One region of the Alteromonas sp. MmMcT2-2 genome, then DNA from elsewhere that is predicted to be linked to it. Evidence: predicted binding sites of a transcription regulator. Region 1 holds the regulator's gene; the other holds the start of a gene.

Region 1 (8,243 bases):
GATGACTTTGCGCTTTCGCACCCAGGCGGCAGTTTAGGCAGAAAACTTCTGCTTAAAGTTAGCGATATCATGCAAAGCGGCAGTGATATCCCCCTTGTCCATGCCAGTGCTTCTGTTGCTGACGCACTGCTGGAAATATCTAAAAAGGGGTTGGGTATGACAGGCGTGATAGCGGCAGACGGTACGCTGACAGGCGTCTTTACGGATGGCGACCTACGACGAATTCTCGATGCCCGCGTAGACGTACACAGTGCGACAGTAGAAGAAGTAATGACTAAAGGCGGCAAGACTACCACCGCAGGTCAGCTGGCTGTAGAAGCCCTGAATTTGATGGAAACCCATAAAATTAGTGCGTTAATGGTTACTGACGATAAGCGCAAACCTGTTGGGGCTTTTAACATGCATATGCTACTAAAAGCAGGAGTGCTTTAAATGACATCCACCTTGTACACGGAAATGAATGACTCGCTTTTCGCAAAACTAGCCAAGATAAAGTTGCTGGTATGCGACGTTGATGGTGTGTTCTCAGATGGCCGAATTTACTTAGGTAACGACGGTGAAGAACTTAAAGCATTCCATACCCGTGATGGATATGGTGTAAAAGCGCTAGTGAGCAATGGAGTGAATGTCGCGGTTATTACTGGACGTCGCTCTGCCATTGTTGAAAATAGAATGAAGGCACTGAATGTTGCACATATAATTCAAGGCGAAGAGAATAAAGCAGACGCGCTTAGCGACCTGATGAAACGCCTTGAGTTAAACACTGACGAAGTGGCTGCGGTAGGTGATGACATGCCAGATACGGGTATGTACAAGCACGTTGCGGTTAAAATTGCGGTTGCCGATGCCCATCCTTACGTAGCAAAACAAGCAAACTGGATTACGACCCTTCCCGGTGGGTTTGGCGCGGTCCGAGAAATATCGGATACCATTTTGCAGGCCAAAGGGGTAACAAATGAGATTTTTGGAGCTAGTGTATGAGCCTGTTTGGCTTTAATCGCTTAGGATTAAGTATATCGGCGCTATTTATTCTGGCGATGCTGATGTACATCCCTACGTGGATGGAAGAGCAGCCTGAAACGCAGGGGAATCGTGAAAACGATGCGCTAAAGCCCGCCTACAAAGCAAAAAATCTAACCACTACGCTGTACAATCAAGACGGTGAGTTAAATCACAAAGTATTTGCAGAGTCGATGGAGCATTACGACCAGCTTGGCTTTGTATTGTTTCAGCAACCTAAATACACCCTTTATACAGAAAACGCGTCATCACCATGGGTGGTAACCGCTGATGAAGGTACACTATACAATAACGAGCTAATCCAGCTGGAAAACCAAGTTAATATTGAGAACCAAACTGGCGATGACTTTGTCAGAAGTATATCGACCGAGTACATTCAAATTAATTTAGAAACCAAGCAAATGACATCTGACCAACCCGTTGAAATACTGGGCACCCAATATGTCATTTTAAGTAATGGGTTTAACGCGAATTTACGCACACAAGAATACGAGCTTTTAGATCATGTACAAACCACTTATTCCCCTAGCAACTAGTTTATTGCTTGCCATCGCTAGCGGTGCGGTACACGCCAGTGAAGATGATTTTTCGCAGCCCATAAAAATAGGCTCGAACACCCAGTTTATCGACGGTAAAAATAAAACTGCGTTGTACAAAGACGACGTACTCATAACTCAAGGCTCTTTGGTTATTGAAGCTGACGAAGTGGAAGTAATTGCCACTGACGGTGGTGGTCGTGAAATATTTATTGCTAGAGGAAAGCCGGCAAGCTATTCCCAGCAATTGGAAGACGGCACGCCCGTTTCGGCAAAAGCAAATGAAATACGCTATGAAGTGGTAAACCGAACGATTTCTCTTGCCGGAAACGCAGAGTTGAAACAAGACACCAGTAAAGTACAGGGTGACAACATCACGTTCGATATGATTACCGAGCAATTGCTAGCGACTGGCGGCGCAGGTAAGGATGGTGAGGGTCGAGTGACCACAGTATTCACACCTGAGACCATTCGCAAAACTTCGTCTAAGAAAGACAAAAAAGACAACGAGGGCAATGAATAGCAATGGCAACTTTGAGCGCTAAAAATCTTGCTAAGGCTTACAAGTCACGACAGGTTGTTCGAGATGTAAGTCTGTCTGTCTCAACGGGTCAAATTGTTGGTCTTCTTGGCCCAAATGGCGCTGGTAAGACCACCACATTCTACATGATTGTTGGTTTAGTGAATCTGGATAAAGGCAAGATTGAAATCGACAACAATGAGCTAACTCATCAGCCCATGCACGAGCGCGCACGCCGCGGAATTGGCTACCTACCGCAGGAAGCCTCTATTTTCAGAAAGCTCACAGTGCATGAAAATATCATGGCCATTTTGCAAACCCGTAAAGATTTAAATTCACAACAGCAAGAAGAAGAAGCAGATGCGCTACTTGATGAATTTAATATTAACCATATACGTAATAGTACGGGGATGAGTTTGTCAGGGGGCGAACGCCGTCGCGTTGAGATTGCCCGCGCTCTGGCAGCAAAACCGCAATTTATTTTGTTAGACGAACCATTTGCTGGTGTTGATCCAATATCAGTTAATGATATAAAGAAGATAATACAACATCTTCGCGATAGGGGTATTGGAATCCTTATCACGGACCATAACGTACGAGAGACATTGGATGTTTGTGAAAAGGCGTACATTGTGAGTCATGGCGAGCTTATTGCGCAAGGAACGGCGGAACAGGTTTTAAGTAATCAAAAAGTAAGGGATGTATACCTAGGCGAACAATTCAGGCTATAGTTAATGTAACCGAATTGTCATTTTTCAGTTTCGCTCTGGTATATTCAATTTAGAGCATTTAAATAAGACGTAGATGAAACCATCTTTACAGCTAAAATTTAGCCAACAACTTACCATGACACCACAGCTTCAGCAGGCCATTAAACTGCTGCAGCTTTCTACACTTGATCTTCAACAAGAGATCCAAGAAGCGCTCGATTCTAATCCGCTATTAGAAGTTGAAGAAGGTAACGACGAGCCGCAACTAGAAAAGAACAATATCGACAACGATGACAGCGGCTCTGAGGCCACTGCTTCTGCATCTAGTGACACACTAGAAGCCGGCGATGCACTTGAGAAAAACGATCTTCCCGATGAGCTGCCAATCGACAGCACATGGGACGAATACTACTCTGCTTCATCTTCGCCAGCTCCAGGTCCATCCAATGACGACGAGCAAATCTTCCAAGGTGAGACTACTGAAGATATTCAAGAGCACCTTCTTTGGCAAATGCGCCTTACCCATTTCTCGGATACCGATCGCGCAATCGCTACAGCAATCATCGACTCTATTGACGAGTCAGGTTATTTAACCGTTACCCTTGATGATATTTTAGAAGCGGTTAACGATGATGATATGGAAGAGCCGATTGAAATGGACGAAATAGAATGTGTGCTAAAGCGCATTCAGATGTTCGACCCTATTGGTTCTGGCTCACGCTCTCCACAAGAATGTTTGATGGTGCAATTGCGTCAATTTTCAGAAGACACACCGTGGCTTGCTGAAGCGAAGCAACTGATTGAAGAGTACTCTGACTTACTGAGCAGCAAAGACTATCGTACGCTTATGCGTAAAAGCCGATTGAAAGAAGATCAGCTACGCGAGGCAATGCGTTTACTGCAAACCTTGAATCCTCGCCCAGGTAGTGCTTTAGTTACTAAAGAGCCTGAGTACGTTATTCCTGATGTCTCAGTAACCAAGAAAAATGGCCGTTGGGTGGTTGAGCTGAACCCCGACAGTCTGCCTAAGTTAAGCGTAAATCAACAATACGCTGCAATGAGTCGCCGTGCCAAGAATAGTAGCGATTCACAGTTCATCCGCTCACACATGCAAGAGGCTAAGTGGTTCATAAAGAGCCTTGAATCTCGTAACGAAACCTTAATGAAGGTTGCAAACTGCATTGTGCAGCAGCAAATGGGCTTTTTTGAGCACGGCCCGGAAATGATGAAACCAATGGTGCTAAATGATGTCGCAGAAATGGTAGATATGCACGAATCCACTATTTCGCGAGTGACAACGCAAAAGTACATGCATACGCCACGTGGAATCTTCGAATTGAAGTATTTCTTCTCAAGCCATGTTGCAACAGAGTCTGGTGGTGAATGTTCATCTACAGCGATTCGTGCATTGATCAAGAAATTAGTGGCCGCAGAAAAGCCTAGCAAGCCGCTAAGTGATAGCAAGATTGCTTCATTGTTGGCCGAACAAGGCATTAAAGTTGCCCGGCGAACAATAGCAAAGTACCGGGAATCGTTGTCGATCCCGCCGTCGAACCAACGCAAAAGCCTTATTTAATCGGGCTTAATAATATAAGGAAGACGAAATATGCAAATCAACCTTACTGGTCATCATGTCGAAATCACCGACTCTTTGCGTAATTATGTCGATACGAAGTTCAGCAAACTTGAACGTCACTTTGATCACATTTCTAATGTGCATGTCATCCTGAACGTTGAAAAATTAAATCAAAAAGCCGAAGCGACCGTTCATTTAAGTGGCGCTGAAGTATTCGCATCCTCAGAAAATACCGACATGTATGCGGCGATTGACAGCATGGTTGATAAACTCGACCGGCAGGTAATCAAGCATAAGGAAAAACTGAAAAAACATTAGTAGTTAATTAAGCATGGATATACAAGCCATCGTAAGTCTGGACCGCACCGAGTGTGCGGTTCAGTGTAATAGTAAAAAGCGAATTCTTGAGATCATCGCTGATATCGCTGCCAAGCAAAACGAGAACATTGATCAGGCAACGGTACTCAACAGTTTGATGGCTCGAGAGCGTATGGGTAGTACAGGCATAGGCAATGGTATCGCCCTGCCCCACGGACGCCTGCCGGGCCTTGAGAAAGTGATTGCCATTGTTGTAACCAGCACGCCAGCAATCGACTTTGACGCCCTTGACGAGAAACCCGTAGACATCTTTTTTGCGCTACTCGTTCCCGAGGAACAGACCGAAGGACACCTTCAAACGCTGGCCACCGTGGCTGGTAAACTAAGCGACAAAGAAACGATTAAAGCAATACGTCGCGCAACGACAAGCGACGATATTCTATCTGCATTAAGTTAAACATTAAGCGCCTATTAACCGTTTAGTAGGCGCCTAATTCAACAACGCGTATGTGATAAAACCAGAATATTAGGGAGAAAGTAGGTGAAGCTGATAATAATCAGTGGTCGTTCGGGGTCTGGTAAGTCTGTCGCACTTCGCGCATTGGAAGATTTAGGTTATTACTGTGTTGATAATATCCCGGTAAACTTACTTCCCACCTTAACCCATACAGTTGTTGACGAGTACGATCAGGTTGCGGTAAGTATCGATGTGAGAAACTTACCTAAAAATCCTGACGATTTGGTAGAAATTCTAGACTACCTGCCTTCTTCGTGGTCGATGACCATTGTTTACATTGACGCGAGCGATGATGTACTAGTTAAGCGCTTCAGTGAAACCCGCCGCCTTCACCCTCTCGCCAAGCTTAATAAGTCGCTTTCAGAAGCCATTAAAGCCGAGTCTGCCCTACTTGCTCCTATTACAGAACGCGCAGATTTATATTTAGACACTGATAAGCTTACCATTCACCAACTGGCAGAGTTAATTCGAGAGCGTATCTTGGGTAAGAAAAGCTCACGCCTTGTGCTTGTGTTCGAGTCGTTTGGCTTTAAGCACGGTATTCCTAAAGATGCGGATTACGTTTTTGATGCCCGCTTTTTACCTAACCCCCACTGGGAGCCCGACCTTAAACATCTGACCGGATTAGATGCACCAGTAGAAGTATTTTTGGGGTCGCAGCCTGTAGTGACCAAGTTCATTTGGCAAATTCAGAATTTAATAACGACATGGCTGCCTCATTTAGAGCGCAATAACAGAAGTTATGTAACCGTAGCGATTGGCTGTACTGGTGGCCAACACCGTTCGGTTTATATCGCACAGACCCTGTCGAAAACCTTCAGTGAAATACACCCTGATGTACAAATTCGCCATAGAGAGCTGAATCAGTAATGACTATTCAAAAAACGCTAACTATCGTCAATAAGTTAGGGTTGCATGCAAGAGCGGCGACCCAACTGGTTAAACTGGCTAATCAATTCGACGCTAAAATCATCTTAAAAAAAGGCGATAAAGAAGCAGACGCAAGCAGTGTATTGGGATTAATGATGCTTGAAAGCCATCAAGGTGAACAGGTAGACGTGATTGTGGACGGCAGTGATGCTGTTGATGCACTTGCAGCTATTGAAGAGCTTATTGAGGGCAGATTTAACGAAGACGAATAGTCTTACTTGCCCAATCCATTGACCAATTAATCAACACTTAGCGCAGTTATCTTAAAATCCTGCGCAAAACCTACGCAATTATCATGACAGACTCATCATAATTGCGATATTCTACGCCCACTTAGGCTCTATGGCCTGCATTGTTCATCTTTTAGCTTGTAGGAATAACGCCTTATGGCAGAAGCGCTTGTTTCTAAATACGTACAAACTCAGTTACGCGCACTCAACGCTGCGTTGACCAACGGTCAATTCGTATCTGTACGTAAGCTTCTGCTTGAATTACCACCTTCAGACGTCGCCCACATTCTTGAATCTAGCCCTAGCAGAACCCGTGACGAATTATGGGAGCTCATTGATGGTGACTTTCACGGCGACATTTTAGAAGAACTGTCTGACGATGTTCGAAACGGTATCATTACAAAAATGCTTCCCGCTAATGTGGTTGACGCACTTGAAGAGATGGATACCGATGACTTAGCAGAGACGCTAAGCAGCCTTCCCGAGCCAGTATTGGCCGATATTCTAGATTCGATGGATGCACAAGATCGCGTGCGCGCAGAGCAAGCGCTGTCTTACGGTGAGGAAACCGCTGGTTTCATCATGAACACCGATACCATCACTTTACGTCCAGATGTGACCATTGACGTGGTTCTGCGCTATATCCGCTTAAAAGGTGAGCTACCTGAGAATACGGATACGTTTTACGTGGTAAACCGAACTGACAACCTTGTTGGTATTGTTCCGGTTACCCGTTTACTCACCGCAGATACCGACGATAAAGTGTCTGACGTTATGGACGAGGAATCTGAAGCGATTCCTGTGAATATGCCAGACGACGAAGTGGCAAGCCTGTTCGAGCGATACAATTGGCTTTCAGCACCTGTTGTAGATGAAAACCATCGCTTAGTGGGCCGAATTACCATTGATGACGTGGTTGATATTATTCGTGAGGACGCCGAGCACTCGATGATGAGTATGGCGGGTCTTGATGACGACGAAGATACCTTTGCACCCGTTATGCAAAGTACCAAACGGCGCTCGGTGTGGCTGGCAGTAAACTTAGTGACGGCGCTAATGGCTGCGATGGTGAGTGATCTATTTGAAGCAACGCTAAGCCAACTGGCTGTGTTAGCGATTTTAAATACCATTGTCCCTAGTATGGGCGGTGTAGCGGGTAATCAGACGCTAACACTAGTTATTCGAGGTATGGCACTAGGCCATGTTAACGCGAGTAACTCACGATGGCTTATCAGTAAAGAAATATCCATCGGCTTTTTAAACGGTGCCATTTGGGCGGTGCTTATTGCCTCTGTCATCGCGTTATGGAAACAAGATTACATGCTGGGCGTAATTATTGCCTTTGCCATGATGGTAAACATGATTGCGGCTGCTTTAGCGGGTGCGACCTTACCTATGATCATGAAGCGTCTTAAGATAGACCCTGCCCTAGCTGGCAGTGTTATCTTAACTACGATAACCGATGTAGTGGGTATTTTTGCTTTCTTAGGTACTGCGACGCTGTTTCTAATTTAAGTTAATTTTGAACTCTTATGCCTGATAGGGCATGGGTGAGCTCAACAACACTCATGCAATAAGCGCTTTCGCTATATATCCATTGACGTTCAACTTGTAACCCACACCCCAGACGGTTTCTACTAGCTGTCCACCATTTTCAATGCTGTTGATTTTATCAAGCTTAGTGCGTAACCGATTTATATGGGTATTCACCGTGTGCTCGTAGCCTTCGTGGTTATAGCCCCACACCTCACTGAGCAATTGATTGCGAGAAAAAACTTGGTTTGGATGACGACAAAAATAATCCAGTAGCGCAAACTCCCTAGCCGTTAATGTTAGCACTTGGCCATTTAGGGTTACGCTATGAAATCGCTGGTCGATTTTAAGGG
Region 2 (8,243 bases), on a different contig from region 1:
TAAAATTGAAGCGTGTTTAGTGCATCAAGCTATAGGCGCTGTCACCCCAACCTACCAAATTGCCGTTTCTGAAAACTAATGGGGTGCACTCGTCTTTTGTAGTTATACCGTCGCCCATTGTTTTTTGAGTACGGTAGTAAAGTACGCGATAAGTGCCGTCTTGCTTTTCGAACAATTCGTTAAAGTCAGCAACACCCATTTTTCTCAGCACAGTTTCGTAGCTTGTCCCTGTCTCAAGATTCGCAATGTGTTTGCGATTATTAAACTCTCTATCTTCCCAATCGGCACCATAGTGACTATCTGACCCTCCACCTACAGATACCACACAGCCTGAAAGTAAAACTGAAGATGCTAAAGCTAAAGAAAGAAGAACCGTTTTCATGTGTATTCCTTAAATTATGTGTGTTGTTTTTATTTGATACTACGTCTACTTTGTGAACCGACACTGAATAGACATAAATACGCGAGAAAAGTAACCATTGTATGCACAAGTGATAACGTAATTTAGGACTGAATAAACAAGAATAAGGCCAAAATATAAGATACTGATATTTATATAAATTATAGTTTCACCAGTATTGAACTCTTAAAAAAAAGTAGTGAGATAAGTAACTTATTAGTGAAATTGACTATACACACAAGCTACACTGCTAACTTTGACGACATTGAATCATTTTCGAATTATGAGTAATTCTAATTTACAGCAGCTCCATATTTTATGCCTTCAAATGCATAAAGAAGGTAAAACACCGTCGGTGGGGATTTTACGTGCTAGGGCTCCTTTTAAAGTATCGGTAACCGAAGCCATTGAGGCAATTAAGCGATTTAACGCGCATAAACCTAAATTAGATGTGCCAAGCGAAAAAGAAGACTCGCAACAAAATTCAACTAATAGCGCGGGGCAAGTTAGTAGTCTGCAAGCACGAGTAGAGACGTTAGAAAAAGAAGTGGCAGAACTAAAACGTGTGCTAAATGAGGTAATTAGCGCAAAGTAGTAATGACTTTTGCCGGCAGGCTACTTTATACCTGCCAGACAATGTAATTAAATAAACAGCTTACATAGTGGGCGTAAGTTGCTCCAAAAATGCCGCAAGAGACGGAGCAAGAATTTGAGAAGGCTCTTTACCTACCTGCTCGAGTGCAACTTCACCGCTTTCATTGACAACCGTTAAGATAAAATCTTCTTCATCAGTCAACCCAAAGAACAACGTTGGCGCTTGCCCCAGCCCCTGCTTCATTAGCAAATGGCCAATCAAGTTCTGTTGTAGTCGCTCAAAGTCTTCGCTATTGAAAACTTGTAGAAGCTCGCAGCGACCTTGAGGGGCGGCAGCCCTTAAATTATCGCTGTAGTAACGAGTGAAGTATTCACAGTATTCTGGATTTAGCTTTAGCGATAGCGCCTCTTCAACGTTATTGAAAGACTGCGGGGGCGACTGCAGTGTTGGTGTCCATCTAACAAACTCCCCATCTTGCGCCGTCTTTTCATAGCACGGCGAGGGCCACTCGCTATCATATACGATCTTTAACCCTTCTCCCTTGGTGTGTTCGACATAAGATGATACAAATTTATCTAATTGTGCGGAAATTGTTAGAGCCATTATGACGTTACCTGCGTATTTTTGGGGTACACTATACAACTAAACAGTTAAGTCAATACTGGGGTTGTTTCGACTATACTGCACGACATTAGTTCGCCACTGCGGTTCTCTTATTCAAACCCCACGTAGATGGATAAAAGGTTCACATGTCGACTGACAATTCACCTCAAAAAATTACTATCACTGCACCTGATGACCTCTCTTTGGGTAAACAGGTTGACTACGAATTTGAATATAACCCCGGCTTGTTGCAAGGCGTCCCGCGCAGTTTAAGCCGCGACACATTGGATCTCGCTAACTCTAGTCTACCTTTCGACGGTATAGATACCTGGACTGGATACGAACTTTCTTGGCTTAATTTAAAAGGTAAGCCCAATGTTGCTATTTTAGAATGCCATGTCCCTATCACCTCAGAAAACTTAATTGAATCAAAATCATTTAAGCTCTATTTAAATAGCTTCAATCAGACAAAGTTTGCCTCGGCAGAGGACGTACGACAGGTGCTACAGGCTGATTTATCAGCATGTGCAGGCGAGACTGTTGAGGTAAAGCTAATTCTTCCCGAGCAGTTTACCTCTTTGCAATTTAAAGAATTTGAAGGGACATTGTTAGATAGTCTTGATGTAGAAATCGAACAATACTCCCCCAACACCCAGTTTTTAGCTCTGGCTAAGAGTGGTGCAGAAGTAAAAGAGACGCTTATTTCCCACTTACTTAAATCTAATTGTTTAATCACAAGTCAGCCAGATTGGGCTAGTATTCAAATTAGGTATGAAGGAAAAGCTATTGAACATGAAGGGCTTTTGAAATATCTGATTAGCTTTAGGCAACACAATGAGTTCCATGAGCAGTGTGTTGAGCGCATCTACAACGACATAATGCAACATTGTCAGCCAGATAAGTTAACGGTGTGCGCTCGTTATACACGAAGAGGCGGTTTAGACATCAACCCCTTCCGTTCGAATTATGAAGCGCCTTATGCCAATCATCGTCAAGCACGTCAGTAATATTACGGTGAAGTACACCCCTAAAGCTAACACAGCCGCGGCGGTAACAGTGAATTAGAACTAAGACGAGATTATGGAAGCAAAACAACTACAAACTTTAAAACAAAATAATGCGCTTCTTTGCCAGTTTATTGTGAAGCTCTCAGCATTTTACGAGGGCTTCTCCGATAAAATAGATACTGAACTCAAGGTATTGCGTGGCCATCTATCTGGCACACCAAATTTCAGCCTAGCGGCGGTCAGTATTGAAAAGCTTAATAAATCTCTACAGCACCAAGAAATAACTCTGAGAAAATACAGCGTTGATACTGTATCTTCGCTAGAAGATGCGATGAAACAGCTGCAGAAAATTGTTTTTCAAGACAGTGAGTTGAAAGGGCTGACAACACAAGAGTTGATTAAATTGAATCAGCCTGTGGGCGATATATTTAGTATTTATAAACTATACGCAAAAGCCATTGCCCTTCACCGCATTGCACTTAACAAGAAAATGGTAGGCCTCGAACCAACCGGGTCGGTTGAGGCGCCATCGAACAAGCAAGAAAATTCGACCACTCGCTCGCTTAAAGATGACAATCCTCACTACCGCTCTATATTAGTTGAACTTAATCATTTGATTACTTCATACGCGCAGAAAAAACCGAATGATCCTCAGCTCAATGACATAAAGCAACGTCTCGATGACGGCATGGATGAAGACCAGTTACTGAAAAGCTGCGTTGTAATTTTGCGGATGATTGTGCAAGACGCCATGTCAGAGGCTAGCCTGACAGGGAAAGTCATTCAGAGCCTACACCGTTCGCTAGGTGAAGTAAGCAACGATGTAAACAATACCATTCAGGGGAGTCAAGCCCAATTCGAGCAACGCCAAGCGGGCAATGAACAGCTTAAGCGTGAGATTAGCCACATAGAAGAAGCTGTATCAGAAAGCAGCTCCTTAGAAGCCCTTAAAGAGCAGACCCAGTTTCGGGTTGAAAAGCTTGTAAGCACCTTAAGCGAGCAGCAAAGCAACGATCAGCAAGGCCAAGAAGCGCTAATGGCATTGCTGTCTTCAATGCAGTCGCGCATAGATACGCTTCAGCAACAAACCAGCGTTTATAAAAAGAAACTCGCCGAGCAAGCAATGCAGAGTCGAACCGATCCGCTAACACGCCTTCCTAATAGACAAGCATATAACGAAAAATTAGACGCAGCGTATGCTCACTTTAAATCTAGTGGGGATACTCTGGCAGTTGCCGTTGTTGATATTGATCATTTTAAATCGATCAACGATAGGTTTGGTCACGCTGCAGGAGACAAAACTCTGCAAGTGGTGAGCAAGTTTCTGAAACAAAGCCTGTCAGAAAATGATTTTGTTGCCAGATGGGGGGGAGAAGAGTTCGTTATGCTGCTGCCTAACACGCAGATGGCAGATATTGATAAAAAGCTTAATGAAGTTAGAACAAAGCTCGCTGCTATGCCGTTCAAATTTAAGCAAGAAAAAGTAAAAATTACCGCTTCTTTCGGCGCAACCTGTTTCGGTGAAAATGATACTACAGAAACGGTTTTCGAGCGCGCCGATGAATACCTTTATAAAGCGAAACGTAACGGCCGCAATCTCGTAGTCACTGATTTAAGCACTGACTTATAGGAAGTAAAGTATGAAGAAAGTGCAGCTTAACCCTGTTGGCTGGATGAGCCAACTGTCGCAAGTAGAAGTTTCTCGCCTTCAAGATGCCACTAATAGCGAGCTTTTCGCTATGTTCAGAAACTGCTGCCTTGCTGTATTGAACAGCGGCGTTGATGAAGACAATTTCGAAGCGCTATTCGCCCCCTATGAGAATTTTGAAATTAAGCTCATACGTCGTGAACGAGGCGTAAAAATTGAGCTCGTCAATCCGCCCGAGGTAGCGTTCGTAGATGAGCAACTCGTACGTGGTGTACACGAACATCTTTTCGCTGTACTGCGCGACTTGCTTTACATGGGTAATAAGTATGCATTTCTTCACCAAACCGCTCCAGCGGAAGGTAACGACATTACCGATATGGTTTTTGACATGCTACGCCATGCCAAAGCACTTGAGGGTAACGACGGCGTAAACACTATTGTTTGCTGGGGTGGCCACTCTATAAATCAGGTTGAGTATAAATACACTAAAGAAGTAGGCTATCAACTTGGCTTACGTGATATGAATATTTGTACCGGATGCGGCCCTGGGGCAATGAAAGGCCCAATGAAAGGCGCTACCATTGGTCATGCTAAGCAGCGCCATAAAACCGGGCGTTACATTGGTATATCAGAGCCGAGTATCATTGCTGCTGAGCCACCGAATGCCATAGTAAACGAGCTCATTATCATGCCGGATATCGAAAAACGCCTAGAAGCGTTCGTTAGATTGGGCCATGGTATCGTCGTGTTCCCAGGAGGTGTTGGTACAGCAGAAGAACTGCTTTACCTGCTTGGCATCTTGATGAATGAACGAAATGCACAGCAGCCCTTCCCTTTTATATTGACTGGCCCTGCTGGTAGCGAAGAGTATTTCGAGGCTATTGACGCCTTTGTCGGTGCAACGCTTGGTTCACAAGCGCAATCAAAATATCAAATTATTGTGAACGACCCGGAAGAAGTTGCCCGCACTATGAAGAAGCAGCTTGAAAAAGTGAAGCAGTTTAGAGGTGCCATGGGTGACGCTTTTAGCTTCAACTGGTCGTTAAAGATAGAGCAAGATTTTCAACAACCCTTCATTCCAACTCATGAAAGCATGGCTGCACTTCAGCTTCATTTGGATCAAAGCAAAAGTGACCTTGCCGCTAATTTGCGAAAAGCGTTTTCGGGTATTGTCGCAGGAAACGTTAAAGCAGAGGGTATTGCCCAAATTAAAAAACATGGTCCGTTTGAACTTACTGGTGACAGTGCACTGATGGAAAAAGTCGATACGCTGCTAGAATCCTTTGTAAAACAGCACCGAATGAAGCTCCCGGGGACGGCATATGAACCGTGTTACGTTGTGAAGAATGAAAAATAAGGTAATGAATAACCGATAACCGTGATAAGACGCATTTGCTTACGTTTACTACTTATGCTTGGCAGACGTTTTGCGTTACACTACTAAAGAGTATTGTTTTACGCATTAAAGCATCAAGCTTTCTCTCAACGTGATGGAAATGCGTCCCACTCGTGATTAACACTAACATTAAAGTAAAGAAAAACGAGAAGTAACGGTCATGAATACCAAGGTTATTCGTCTAATTTTAGCTGGCATCGCCCTTTATGCGGTGTTTGTTTTTATGGTTATCGCGTTCTATCCCGATAAGCCAGAAAATATGGATTGGAAAGACCGTGAAGAATATAACCGTGTGCAAATTACCAAGTTGAAGTTGGGCAGTACAAGAGAAGAGGTTTTGGCTTTGTTAGGCTCACCTGACATTACAGAAGCTAAGCGACAAGGAGCAACGGCGATACAGGTTATGTTTTTCAGGACACAACATGTGCGCGCTGACGGCTTAACCACGCAAGATGAATGTACACCGTTACTTTTTGAAAACGACAAACTTATTGCATGGGGTGAAGGGGCTTACTCCAGTTACCAAAAAAGTTAGAAGGATGGGGAGTGAGCGACATCATTTCCACGCTTAAACGCCTGGTTCAGTTAGGTAACACTGAACTTTCTGTCGAGCAGCGTATAAACCATTGGTTGAAAATCGCTAAACGGATCCTGACCTTAGTAAACGCCAATCCAGCGCTTGCTGCAGCAACGTTACACATCGATAATGACCTTCCCAAAGATACTCAACATCTTTTATTATTGGCGCTGTTTGGCAAGCTTTGCCGATTAAACGACCACTATTTACAACATGTGCTTGCGTCTTTACTCGCATCCCTCTGGCTTTCAAGTAAAGGAACACCAAGCGACCAAACGGCCAATATCATTCGCTTTTTGCGTAAACACAATCTCTCGATTTGGCTGGATATCATTAAACTTCAAAAAGCATTTCGGTCAGACAAGCCCATTAACTACGTTGCAGACATTCGGCTTAATATGGTTCAAAGGCTTTGTCTCCTAGCAAATGTTTTCGCTACTAAAACAAAAAAAGCAGATTATCGTGAGGTTTTCACTCAGATCGTTTTACGCCTTCCAGCACATCATCGTCACCTTATTGCACCACTTATCAACCTATTTAATGGTGTGCTACCTGGCGCAAAGGTTTACGCAAACGGCGTACCGGGCGCGCTAGTCGACATTCAGCAAAATCACGGCTACGTATTTATGCTTAGTCAAGACGATGAAGATGGAAAGTGGCTGCCTCTATCGTCAATACGCTCTCCCATTTCACTATCAATGCCGTTTGAGCACTTTGTTGCTCTTTACACTGATACCGCCACTGCGAGAGTAAATCATGGCGGCACACCATTTTTACCTTCTACATTCGCAATTCAGCATCCCCCTAAAGCTCTTATAACTATTATCGATGAGCTGCAAAAGCGCGATGTAGATATTGAACAACTTTGCGAAAAAATTGAAAGCGTGCCCACGTTTAATCACTTTTTGATGCACACTGCGAGTCAGGACAACCGTCTTCAGCTTCCGGTTAAAAGCATTAAACAGGCGGTTTTGACCTACGGCATTGAACGTGTGGGTGACATGCTTATTCAATTTGCTCTGTTAGAACGGCTAACGCAAAACCAATTTCCACTGATGGGCATGTGCAAGCAATTAACTTTATTGGCTTGTTCATTTGCAAGCTATTTCGCACAACTCGCCGATTCGAAGTTTTCGCCGCAATCTGCCGCATTGACTATGACCTTTGTTTGTACTCCCTTGTTCACGCTACCAGGGTTTAAAGTGTCACGAGCATTACCCGTCGACCTCAGCAAAGCTGTGTCCATTAATAGCGCGTTCAAAGTCAAATCTGACACGCCTTGGCTAGCAATCGCTTCTGAACTTGCTGAAAGTTGGCATCAAAGCTCAACGTGGCGTGCTGTTATACACCAATGCAGTAAAGTAAGCACGGACGTTCCTAAATCACTTCAAAAAGAACAAGCAATTCTGGTGTTGAGCTTCGCTCTCGCCAAAGCGTGCTTATTTAATCAGGATATTTATTCATTACTTCAGGATATCAATATCAAAACACTTTTAAATATCCTAGGTATTCGACGAGATGATGTGGTAAACGCACTAAACGCCAATGGGTCGCTTTTGTTCTGTCCGCTTGCGCAGTAACGCCATTTACTCCTAAACATCGTACTCAGCTATTTAATTAATCTTTACGAATGGCTATAACTTGCGCCAGGTATCGTATAAAATACGGCAACTTTTGCAGTGCTTAACCCTTTTTCCCTACATTTTCCATTATAATAAGTAAGCAGGCAGAAATTGGCTCATAAACGCCAAGCTACAAATTGAATAAACCTAACGATTTTGACAACAGAATTACCAGAGGATCCCTCCACATGACTCAGCAACGTATTACAGTCATTCGCGGTGACGGCATTGGCCCGGACATTATCGATGCAACCACAAAAATTTTAGATAAGGTTGGCTGTGACTTTGCCTATGACTATGCCGATGCTGGCCTAGTCGCACTGGAAGAACATGGCGAGCTTCTACCTCAAGAAACTTTAGACCTAATCGCAAAAAACAAAGTTGCGCTTAAAGGT

The links. Region 1 encodes sigma-54, which starts transcription at its own class of promoters, with help from an activator protein. Its sites were predicted from a motif close to GTTGGCACGNNNNTNGNNT; they were not measured.
Region 2: a site for sigma-54 is predicted at 5,668-5,686, ahead of MHM99_RS14710 (DUF3192 domain-containing protein). Genes of this name have one in related genera too.

Annotation. Positions count from the first base shown of each region.
Region 1 covers NZ_JAKRFA010000008.1:67,942-76,184, forward strand. Annotated here, with positions in the region: gene MHM99_RS06915 (KpsF/GutQ family sugar-phosphate isomerase) at 1-432, shown strand, start outside; gene kdsC (3-deoxy-manno-octulosonate-8-phosphatase KdsC) at 433-981, shown strand; gene lptC (LPS export ABC transporter periplasmic protein LptC) at 978-1,556, shown strand; gene lptA (lipopolysaccharide transport periplasmic protein LptA) at 1,525-2,079, shown strand; gene lptB (LPS export ABC transporter ATP-binding protein) at 2,082-2,807, shown strand; gene MHM99_RS06940 (RNA polymerase factor sigma-54) at 2,881-4,362, shown strand; gene hpf (ribosome hibernation promoting factor) at 4,393-4,680, shown strand; gene ptsN (PTS IIA-like nitrogen regulatory protein PtsN) at 4,694-5,137, shown strand; gene rapZ (RNase adapter RapZ) at 5,222-6,067, shown strand; gene MHM99_RS06960 (HPr family phosphocarrier protein) at 6,067-6,339, shown strand; gene mgtE (magnesium transporter) at 6,514-7,872, shown strand; gene MHM99_RS06970 (response regulator transcription factor) at 7,924-8,243, opposite strand, start outside.
Region 2 covers NZ_JAKRFA010000026.1:43,886-52,128, reverse strand. Annotated here, with positions in the region: gene MHM99_RS14740 (DUF3192 domain-containing protein) at 17-382, opposite strand; gene MHM99_RS14735 (hypothetical protein) at 684-995, shown strand; gene syd (SecY-interacting protein) at 1,056-1,598, opposite strand; gene queF (NADPH-dependent 7-cyano-7-deazaguanine reductase QueF) at 1,745-2,605, shown strand; gene MHM99_RS14720 (GGDEF domain-containing protein) at 2,679-4,235, shown strand; gene ppnN (nucleotide 5'-monophosphate nucleosidase PpnN) at 4,246-5,610, shown strand; gene MHM99_RS14710 (DUF3192 domain-containing protein) at 5,810-6,184, shown strand; gene MHM99_RS14705 (histidine kinase) at 6,196-7,806, shown strand; gene MHM99_RS14700 (isocitrate dehydrogenase) at 8,037-8,243, shown strand, end outside.